Linked DNA regions of Gloeocapsopsis sp. IPPAS B-1203. The protein of the gene in region 1 binds, or shares a complex with, the protein of each later gene. Links are inferred from orthologs where the notes say so. Each region holds a gene or a part of one and is shown on either strand. Other genes may lie near its edges.

What was found. The genes of interacting proteins can lie anywhere in the genome.
Region 2: the proteins of CSQ79_RS19860 (region 1) and sufU are in contact, whole or in part, in a solved structure (PDB 5XT5), measured with the Bacillus subtilis proteins. The link is inferred for Gloeocapsopsis sp. IPPAS B-1203 from one-to-one orthologs.

What each region holds. Positions count from the first base shown.
Region 1 is NZ_PEIG01000012.1:122,778-128,871, reverse strand. Bases 2,049-4,854 are described here. They hold CSQ79_RS19860 (SufS family cysteine desulfurase), read right to left. Parts: upstream 4,179-4,854; coding sequence 2,919-4,178; downstream 2,049-2,918. Other genes in these bases: sufD (Fe-S cluster assembly protein SufD), read right to left, coding at 4,228-4,854; CSQ79_RS19865 (hypothetical protein), read left to right, coding at 2,569-2,877; CSQ79_RS19870 (mechanosensitive ion channel family protein), read left to right, coding at 2,049-2,358. Outside these bases: CSQ79_RS19875 (carotenoid oxygenase family protein), read right to left, coding at 1-1,224; more of CSQ79_RS19870, read left to right, coding at 1,465-2,048; more of sufD, read right to left, coding at 4,855-5,589; Fe-S cluster assembly ATPase SufC, read right to left, coding at 5,586-6,094. UniProt on the Bacillus subtilis protein: Type II cysteine desulfurase that acts as the initial step in the SUF-like Fe-S cluster assembly pathway.
Region 2 is NZ_PEIG01000006.1:340,054-344,686, reverse strand. The notes cover bases 1-2,989. They hold sufU (Fe-S cluster assembly sulfur transfer protein SufU), read right to left. Parts: upstream 1,739-2,989; coding sequence 1,262-1,738; downstream 1-1,261. Other genes in these bases: CSQ79_RS13405 (iron ABC transporter substrate-binding protein), read right to left, coding at 2,470-2,989; CSQ79_RS13420 (Ycf51 family protein), read right to left, coding at 672-1,190; CSQ79_RS13425 (iron-containing alcohol dehydrogenase family protein), read right to left, coding at 1-649. In the rest of the region: more of CSQ79_RS13405, read right to left, coding at 2,990-3,543; CSQ79_RS13400 (DnaJ C-terminal domain-containing protein), read right to left, coding at 3,948-4,633. UniProt on the Bacillus subtilis protein: Part of the SUF-like system that mediates the biosynthesis of iron-sulfur (Fe-S) clusters. Acts as a sulfurtransferase and thus transfers sulfur from SufS to SufB.

The DNA.
Region 1 (6,094 bases):
GTAGCGGTTTTCACCACAATCAGCGATCGCTAATGCTTGAGTTCGATAGTCAAAACGCGCGATCGCCCCAAACATCTCTTGGCGCGGATCAATTCCTGGGCGATGTATAGAAAGATAAATCTGCTGTGCTTGTTTGCCCATCAAGTATGGCGGAATGACAGGAAATTCACAATGGCGATCTAGGATATTTTCTATAGCTGTCACTTTCCCCAATCGCGGATCGAGACATATTTGCCAAAGTGCGCTTTTAGCAACTGTGTGGGTTTCACCCGTGGCGACTTCTTTGAGATATTGATTAGTTTGAAAGTCTTCATAGCGGATGACATCGACGATAATATTGCCGCGATCGTCTACATAACCATTGGCGAAATGCCATTGATACCAAGCTTCAGTTTCACCCTGACAAACTAGTGCTAAATCTCGATCAAACACTAAAAATTCTGTACCAAGTTGCGGTTGCCATTCTAACGAATCACTAAAATTATTTAAGCCGATGAGAATTGGTAAAGGATTGAGTCGTACAGGAGGTATAAAAAATACTAAATACTCTCCTGCTAAAACAAAGTCATGTACTAGCGGAACACCGTTAAGAGTATATGTCGCTTTTTTCAAGATTTTGCCAGTCGCATCGCTTTTGTAGAGATGTAGCGTTGCATTTAAGCCAGGGGTAATGCCAAAGTTGAAAATTTCTTTGGTTTGAGCATCAATTTTGGGATGAGCAGAATAAGGTGAATTATCTTGCAACCCTCCTAAGTTGTCACAGCCCCGTGTTGCCAAACTTTCTAAATCAAGCGCATGAGGATTACCACCTTCCCAAAGTGCTAACAGTTTGTCAGGAAGTGCTAACACCGAGGTATTTGCCGCGTTTTTAATGGGTTTGAACCACTGATTCCAAAATGGTCCTGGTGCTGCCATACCATAGTTACCATAAAGCAGTTGCCCTGCTGCGGCTTCTTCTTGATAACCTTGTGTTTGGACATAACGATATAAAGCTGTCGCTGCGGTATCAGCAAAATTTACTGCTAAGATTGCACCATCGCCATCAAACCAGTGTCCCATACGCATCTTTCCACGTTCAAGTCGGGCTGGACCATTGCGATACAGCGTACCACTTAGATTAGCGGGGATTTCACCGGATAAGATGGGTAACTTGGTATGAGAAAATTCCTTTGCAGGTTGCGCGATCGCATTTGCCCAAGATGGTTTTGATTTTGTCGCGTACATTCTTCAGCTTGTGTGCATACTTTCCTAAGATAGCAAGAACACTTTTGCACTTGTGGCTGCTTTAAGATTGTGACCTGTGCCAACTTTGCATATATGATAGCCCCATCTACGAATTGGAACTTATTTTGAGCTTTAAGCATTTTGAGTTAACTTTAATCATCATTGATAACTCCCCAAAGCGATAAAATGCTTGAGGAATTAAGTATTAAGTTGACCTAAGTGCTAGCTAAAATTTAGTTTATGAATGCTCTGATCCAGGAAGTACAATCAAGTTTATTGCAGTTGTTGGGTAGTGCTATTGAATCACTGCCAGCATTTGTAGCAGCAATCATCATTCTATTTTTAACACGTTACGCAGCTAATGTGACTCGGAGAATGACTTATGTCACAACTAAGCGGGTAGTAAAAAGTCAATCGCTGCGATCGCTTCTCGTGCAGATTACTCATGTAGCCACTTGGGTAGCTGGTATTCTCTTTGCCTGTGTACTAGCGTTTCCTGATTTGCGTTTGGGAGATATTATTGGCTTACTTGGTTTAGGTTCAGTAGCGTTTGGTTTTGCGTTTCAAGACATCTTCAAAAATTTTCTGGCAGGAGTCTTGCTACTTTTAAATGAGCCTTTTCGTTTAGGAGATCAGATTATTGTTAATGGTTCAGAAGGAACAGTAGAAGATATTACTATTCGCTCTACTCAAATTAGAACATATCAAGGAGAACGCGTTTTAATTCCCAATGCCATTGTATTTACAAGTTCCGTGCAAGTACTGACTGCAATGCCACATCGCCGGACTGATTTGGAGGTGGGTGTAGATTATAATACTGATTTAACAAGTGCAATTGATTTATTTCTAGAAACTGTCAAACAGGTTAAAGGTGTTTTACCAAGTCCATCACCTGAAGTTGATGCTGTTGCTTTTGGTGATAGTGCGATTGAGCTAGTAGTACGTTACTGGAGTGCGCCGCAGAAAATTCAGGTACGTCAAACAAGAACCCGCGTTATCGTTGAACTAAAACGAGCGTGCGATCGGGCTGAAATTAATATTCCTTACCCAATTCGTACGCTTTACTATTACAACCAAGAAAAATACAACGATCATTATCCGGCTGAAAATAATACTGATTCTCATGTAAATTAAAGTTCGTTTGACAAAAGTTTGAGTGGTTATACCAGTCTCTATCTACTTTGAATAATGAATTAGCATATGACGTATTTCTGATTCTGTAGAACCACTTATGTAATGTATTGTATTAATATCAGTGGTTTTGCGATTTCTCTGTTTGTCTAAATAGGATAGTATGTAAGGCAAATATTAAGCTATATATACTTATTACTAATCTTTCGATAAATGCTAAACTTATATTTCACTTATTTAGAGCAATTTGTAAATAAAATTAAATCTATTTTTTCAAAAAGATACTCATTTGAGCAAGTGCGATCGCCATTTGTTTTACTGAAACAATTAGGACTTTCTGGCTGGACAAGAATCGCTATTTATTTATTTTTAGACTACATTATATTACCAGCAGATCTCATTCACAAAATTCTACCAGATACTCAATTTACAGATATATGTTCTTCTTTATCTACTATTTCTTTGTCACTTGCTATATATATTGTTCCAGAGCTTAAAGAAGTCACTAGGCAACAAAACTAGAATAGCTATAATTCGGGTAAGTTACGCTCACCCGATATCACTTAACTGAAAATACTACCAAAAAATTCTATAGCTTCTTTCAAAGCAGCAATAAAGACATCAATTTCTTGCCGAGTATTATAAAAAGATAAACTAGCTCGTGCTGTAGATTGAATGCCAAGATGGCGGTGTAACGGTTGAGTACAATGATGTCCGGCGCGAATTGCAACACCTGCTTGATCTAAAATTGTCGATAGATCGTGAGGATGAACATCACCCACAGTAAATGCTGCTAGTGCGGCTCTGCCTAAACCTGCTACTTTAGGTTGAGGACCATAAGTTTGAATTTCAGGGATTTGTCCGAGTTGTTCCCACAAGTAAGCTGTTAATTCCGCTTCATAAGCATAAATATTATCTATACCAATGGCACTCAGATAGTCTACTGCTGCACCAAGGGCGATCGCTTCTGCAATTGCAGGGGTTCCGGCTTCAAATTTATGTGGTAAATCTGCGTAGGTAGCATGGTCTAAAAACACATCCGCAATCATTTCACCACCACCTAAAAAGGGTGGCATTGAACGAAGTAGATCTAATTTACCGTAAAGAAAACCGATACCAGTAGGAGCGCACATTTTGTGTCCAGAAGCCACTAACCAATCGCAGTCAATTTGCTGCACATCTATAGGCATGTGTGGGACACTTTGGCAAGCATCAATTAATACTTTTGCACCATGTTCGTGAGCGATTGCTACAATTTCTTTAACTGGGCTAATACAACCTAAAGTATTAGAAACATGAACTGTGGCGACAAGTTTTGTTTTGTCGGTAATGAGTGTTTTAAAGTGTTCTAAATCGAATTCTTGTTCTACTGTTAATTCAACAAACTTCAGAACTGCACCAGTGCGTTGTGCTAATAATTGCCAGGGAATTAAGTTGCTATGGTGTTCCATGACAGAGAGAATAATTTCATCTCCTGTCTGTAAGCTGCTTCCCCAACTGTAGGCGACTAAGTTAATTGCTTCGGAGGCGTTGCGGGTGAAGACAATTTCTTGACGTGAGGCGGCGTTGATGAAGGCTGCAACTTTATCTCTTGCAGCTTCGTAAGCATCGGTAGCTTTAGCACTGAGGGTATGAACGCCACGATGTACGTTGGAATTATACTGCTCGTAGTAATCGCGGAGTGTGTTGAGGACGAGTAGGGGTTTTTGGGATGTTGCGGCGTTGTCTAGATAGACTAAGGGCTTACCGTTGACTTCTTGGTGGAGAATGGGGAAGTCACTGCGGATGCGATCGGCTAGGGTTTTTTCTCGGGTGAGTGTCATGGTTAGAGGGAGGGGGGAAACGAACCTTACTAGGCGCAGAGGTTATTAATTAGAGATTGATGGTTTTTAGTAGGGTTTGTTGCAGGGAGGGGATGGGGATTTGGTTGATGATTTCGGCGGCGAAGGCGTTGACAAGGAGGCTGCGGGCGTCGGTGGCGTTGAGTCCTCGGCTTTGGAGGTAGAAGACTTCGTCGTCGTCGAGTTGGCTGACGGTTGCGCCGTGGGCGCATTTGACGTTATCGGCTGTGATTTCTAGTTGGGGTTTGGTGTCTACTCTGGCTTTGGGTGAGAGTAATAAATTGCGGTTAAGTTGGGCGGCGTCGGTTTGTTGTGCGGGTTTGGGTACAAAGATTTTGCCGTTGAAGACTGCGTGGGCGCGATCGCCGACGATACATTTATGTTGTTGGTGACTTGTACCGTAGGGATGATTGAGTGCGAGAGTACTGTGCGTGTCGGCGAGTTGATTTCCGGAGATCTTGGTTAAACCGTTGAGAATTGTTTGGGTTTGTTCGCCGGTTTGGTAGATTTCTAGATTGTGGCGTGATAGCTTTGCACCTAAAGTAATTGCAGTGCAAGTGTAGCGACTATCTCTGGCTTGGGCGATCGCAGTTTTACCAATATGAAAAGCTTCTGGGCTATCGCGTTCGATTCTGGTATGGTTAACTTGAGCGTTTTCTGCTAGCCAAATTTCTGTAACAGCGTTGGTGAAGTAGATTGGTTCGCCGACTTCGGCTTCGGTTTCTTCTGCTGCTAAGTTCGTCATTTGATTGAAGTAATCTTCAATTAGCGTGACGCTACTATTCGATTCTGCTACGACAAGACAACGCGGTTGCGAAACGATGGGAGTGTGACTTGCAGTTGAAATAAATAATAGATGAATTGGTGTTTCGACAATAATATTCTTTGGTATCCAGACAACGGCAACATCTGCGATCGCTGCTGTATTCAGCGCCGTAAAGACTTCTTGTGCGCCTGGAAGTTGTGCTAAGTGTTTTTCTATTTGAGAACGATACGCTGGTGGTAGCTCATCAAGGTTACTCGCGATTACTCCATCAGGTAGTGTAACTGCTGACAACTCAGGTGCATAAACACCATTAACAAATACTGACCGACTGCGTGCTTCTGGTAGCAACAGAGGTTCAAGCGCCATTAAATTCAGTGTTGATGACGGTGCGGCTTGAAAATTAACTGACTTTAAAGCAGATAAATCGGTAAATCGCCACTCTTCATCGCGAGTCGTTGGCAATTGGGATTGCTGTACAGTTACAGATGCGCGATCGCGAATTGCTTGTAATAAAGATACTAATTCTGGTTCTTGAACAGCGATCGCTTGTGTTTGATATAGACTCAACCCAGCGTCAACTGAAGATACTACCCCAACTTGGTTTAGGTCAGGAGTTTGAATACTCATCTTGCTCCTACCTCAGATACATTTTCTTCTAGCACCCAGTCATAGCCACGCGATTCTAACTCTAGTGCTAATTCTTTACCACCACTCGTGATGACACGACCATCTGCCATAACATGAACAAAGTCTGGCACGATGTAGTTAAGTAGACGCTGATAGTGGGTAATTAAAAGAATGGCATTGTCTGGAGTTGCTAGCTGATTGACTCCACTAGCAACAATTTTGAGCGCGTCAATATCTAATCCTGAATCTGTCTCATCTAAAATTGCCAGCTTTGGTTCGAGTAGCGCCATTTGCAGAATCTCATTGCGCTTTTTCTCACCACCAGAAAAGCCTTCATTAACACTACGGTTAAGAAAAGTAGGATTCATTTTAACGACTTCCAGCTTCTCTTGGACTACTTCATCAAAATCAAAAGCGTCTAATTCTTCTAACCCCTGTGCTTTGCGTCGCGAGTTGTAAGCTACTCGGAGAAAGTCTAAGTTGGTGACACCAGGAATTTCTAGTG
Region 2 (4,633 bases), on another replicon or contig:
GAAAGAGAATATCGCGTAATACTCGTGCTTGTTGTACAGCAGCGATAGTTAAAGTATCTTCCGAATGGGCACTACTGACAGAAGCTTCGTACCACTTTGCTAATGCGTCACCAATGCCTGCAACTAAGGTACGTTGGGGTGCAGTCTGAATTAAGTCATAATCGAGTAGCACCAAGTCAGGACACCGCGACAAGCTAACGTCGTAAAGAAAGCCGCCATCGTCAGTATAAATGTTAGAAAGTGCTGTCCAAGCAGCACACGTTGCTGCAGATGTTGGAATAGTAACTACAGGTAAATTGCAATGATGTGCAAGCAGTTTTGCTGTATCGAGGGCTTTACCACCTCCCGCACCAATGATTAGATCGGCTTGATGCGCGGCTACGGCTTGTTTTAGAGATACTAAAGTTGCTTCACTTGAATCGGAACCATAATTAGCTGTTTCTATTTGTAATTGCTGTTGTTCTAATACAGGTTGTAGAACGGGTAAGGTAACAGCAAGCGTGCGATCGCCTCCCACAAGTAACGGACGTTTGCCCAAAGCGGCGATTTCTTCTCCTGATTGCGACAAAATCTGCACTCCCCGCAACACTCGTGCGGGTGCAACAGCAAGCGTCAGGACGTTAGTAGCAGTTTGAGTCTTTTGATTCATCGAAGCTTAGTTTATCTTAGAATTATGCTGAAGATTTAGGTAATTTTGCGAATTTATCGGCAAAAATTTCGATCTGGATTTGCTCGTCTTCGCGATTTCGTAGCGATCGCTTAACATTTCCCAAATATAGTGGTTGAGAAACTCCCAATTCAGGATGAATAATTGTCCGCGCGCGGATATTTAGTTGATCTTGCTCCCGACCTAAGCGACCATATGAAAATAAGTCGCTAGCTGCTTGTCTTAACGTCGCATCGAGTTCTGTCTCGGTAATTGTTGGCGGTACAGCAATGACTGCTTGTGTTGCCCCATTGTCATATATTACCGAAAACCGTACCGCACCAGGAACGACTGTGCGCATAATGGGGACTAAACTGAGGGCAAACAAACCTCCTGTCAGTACTGCCATAAAACCTGTGACTCCCACCAACTGAAACCGCACACCCCATTTAAAGAGAAAACCGGCGATCGCTAACACTGCGACAATCAGTGTCGCGATCCCTGCCCATTGCGTGAGTTGAAAAAATTCAGATGTTGTGATCATGACGTTGGTGAGGTGTAATATAAAGCGATTAGCTTTTAGCAATTAGCTAAATCCTGCAAACGTATCATAATTTACGTGCCTTCGTTACTGACAAACCCAGTATGAGCAATATCGTGAGTCGATTCTAATGCAGCTTTCAAGGTGTGCCAAGTGAGGTTTGCACATTTAATCCGTACAGGAAATTGCGAAACGCCTTGCATGACGTTAAGTTTACGGAGTTCTTTGGGAAACTCATCTTCGCCTTTCATCATATTTTGAAAGCGCTGCACCATTGATAATGCTTCAGTAACTTGCTTACCACGCAACACATCTGCCATTAAATCAGCTGACGCCATTGCGATCGCACAACCTTCGCCTTCAAATTTCACATCTTCAATTGTGTCACCAGCGTCGTTTAGCTTAAGTGTAAGTTCAATCGTATCTCCACATGAAGGATTGTGCCCGCGTTGCTGACGATGCACAGGATTTGTTTTACCTTTGTGCCGTGGTTTTTTATAGTGTTCTAAAATGACCTGTTGATACAGAGCGCGTACATTACTCAATGCCATAATTGCTGTTGTCATTAAGCGTTTTTATTTTCCATATCGATCCTATCAGTCTGCAACAGGTGTTATGGGTTAATCTATGTTTTTTGCCTTAGTCTACAATTCCAACTCGTTTCAAAGCGGTGGTCAATTCTGTCATAAATTCAACAAAAGTGCGGACTTTAGCTGATAGATATCGTTTTTGGGGAAATACAACGGCGATCGGTAATCCCGCCTGAGGCGTGTAGCTTCGTAGAATCGGTTGGAGTTCTCCACTCGCGATCGCACTCGCCGCTATACAAACGAAGTCCGCGGAGGTGGACTTACTGTTAAATCTTTATTTAAGTAGCCCCGAAGAAAATCGGAAGGAAGGCATTTGTGATTCATGCAAAAGGTCTAATAGCTGCACTTTAAATCGCTGCTTGTAGGACTTCGGCATTATCAAAACTCGTGCCAATTCGCACGGTTGCATCAATGTCAAGATAAACTAAAGCTCATGAAATATAATACTTAGCCACTGTTTGGGTGTTGTCATTCAGCTTAACTAAAGCAACAGGGTTGATGATTTCTTGTTCTAAAACTATAGTTTTTACTTGTGGATCGGCAAATGATTACTGAGGTTTGTATTTAACAATTTCGCTAGCGTTAATCATCTTGAAAAGTCGCGATCGCATTTTTTGGTAACTTCGTTTTAATTTACCGCAGAAGAGATCAAAGATTGGAATTGTTTTCCGATCCCTGACCTCTAACCTGTTTTAAACGACTTGTGTTTGCTGCAACAGTTGCAATGTTCCTTCCAAGTCTCTCAAGTTACTCAAGTCAATTTCGGGAGTTTGACTTTCAATTTGGTTGAGTGACACGAGTTCTCCTTGCGGTGTGACTCCTGAAGCTAAAGGATACTCTCTAGTTTCGGTAGCAAAATAGTTTTGTGCATCAGAACTCAACAAGTATTCTACAAATCGCTGAGCAATATTAGGATGCCTCGCTGAATTAAGAATTGCCACACCAGCAACATTAACTAAAGAACCAACATCGTTTGTAAAGTGATGTTCTACTGGAACTTGGGGGTTTTCTTGCTTGATTCGTTCTAAGTAGTAGTGATTCACAAATCCTACAGCTACTTCTCCACGCGTTAAGCCTTCTAAAATAGCAGTATTGTTTGAAAAAGTTCTAGGTTCATTAGCGCGAATACCTTCTAACCATTTTCTTGCTTGTTCTTCTCCCTGAGAGACGCGTAGAGCCGTGACGAAAGCCTGAAATGACCCATTAGTCGGCGCCCAACCAATTCGACCTTTCCAATTAGGTTCAGTGAAGCCAAAGATTGATTGTGGTAGTTCCCCTGGTTGCACCAAATTAGTATTGTAATCAACTGTCCGTACTCTCCCTGTAATACCAATCCATTGTCCTTCGGGCGAACGATAACGGCTGTTAACTTGATTTAACAGACTTTCTGGCATTTGCGCAGTTCTACCTTCTTGTTGCAGTGCACCTAATGCCCCTGCATCTTGCCCAAAGAAAACATCGGTTGGACTATTATTCCCTTCTTCTAAAATTGTTGCGGCGAGTTCTGCGGTGTCTCCATAACGAACTTGAACATTCGCGCCAGTTTCTTGTCTAAATTGTTCGATGAGTTGACCAATTAATTCTTCATTGCGACCAGAGTAGATGACCAACTCGTTCTCAAGAGGACCTGCAGGTGAAGCTGTTGTTGCAGGTGATGTGGCTGGTGATGTTGTGGTGGTAGTCGTTTGGTTATCTGCGCATGCGATCGCCATCCCTCCGCTTGCAGTTGCTAGTCCTACCAAATATACAAACTTACGACGTCTCACTATTGCCTCCTTATCTCAATAACGCTTGCAACCTGATCTTAATTATTCACTAAATTTATTTAAAATAATCCTTAAAGAAAATGACACGTGCATGACAATAATCTTGTTAGCCGAATATTTCTCTTCTAAATGTATCGGCTTAAGTGTAAATTTTTACCTTTTGACTATTGATAATTAATACGCTTAATTATATGACAAGTTATTAATAACAGCTTGCATTAAAGTAAAGGTTGGCAAAAAGCTGCTTTTGTATTAGCTTGAGCAGTAACGAAGATTTTAAAGAGTCTTTTTTTCTGATATCCAACAGCTCACTAGCTATGCATATCTTATTTGAGACAGCAGCATAGCACGTATCCAGGAACATTCCTCTTTTAGCTCATGTTTCCTACACCCGTTAACCCTAATTACATAGGTAAATCAGTACGAGGGTTGTAAGCTGTGGCTTTGTGCAGTTTTTCATAGAGTTCTCTTTCTTGAGAACTCAAATTTTTGGGAACGACGATTTGAATTTCTACTAATTGGTCACCGCGTTGACCTTCTTCATCGGGGTAGCCTTTATTTGCCAAACGCAATCTTTGACCTGACTTTACTCCTGGAGGAATATTCATTTTTACTCTACCGTCTAAAGTTGGTACTTCCACAGGAATTCCTAATGCTGCTTCACTGGGAGTAACAGGTACTTGAATCGCAATATCGTTGCCTTCTAACTTAAAGAAATGGTGAGGAGACACAGTGATTTTCAGGTATAAGTCACCGCCACCAAGACCTTGCTCTCGCAGGCGAATTGTTTGACCTGTAACCATTCCAGAAGGCATATTAATTTCCAGCGATCGCCCATCCTCTAAGCGAATTCGCTCAATTCCACCCTGATAAGCTTTTTCTAAGGGTAAAGTCAACTTCGCTTCAACATCGCGACGACTTGAACGTGAAGAAATAGTGTAAGCAGTTCGCGTTGTTCCTGGACGAAAAGGATCGCGAGGTGGACTACTTGGAGGTGGAGGAGAATTCTTGCCGTTTCTTTCTTTGCGACGTCCTAGTACTTGGTCAATAAAGGTATTAAAATCAGAAAATTGACCATAATCAACATCAT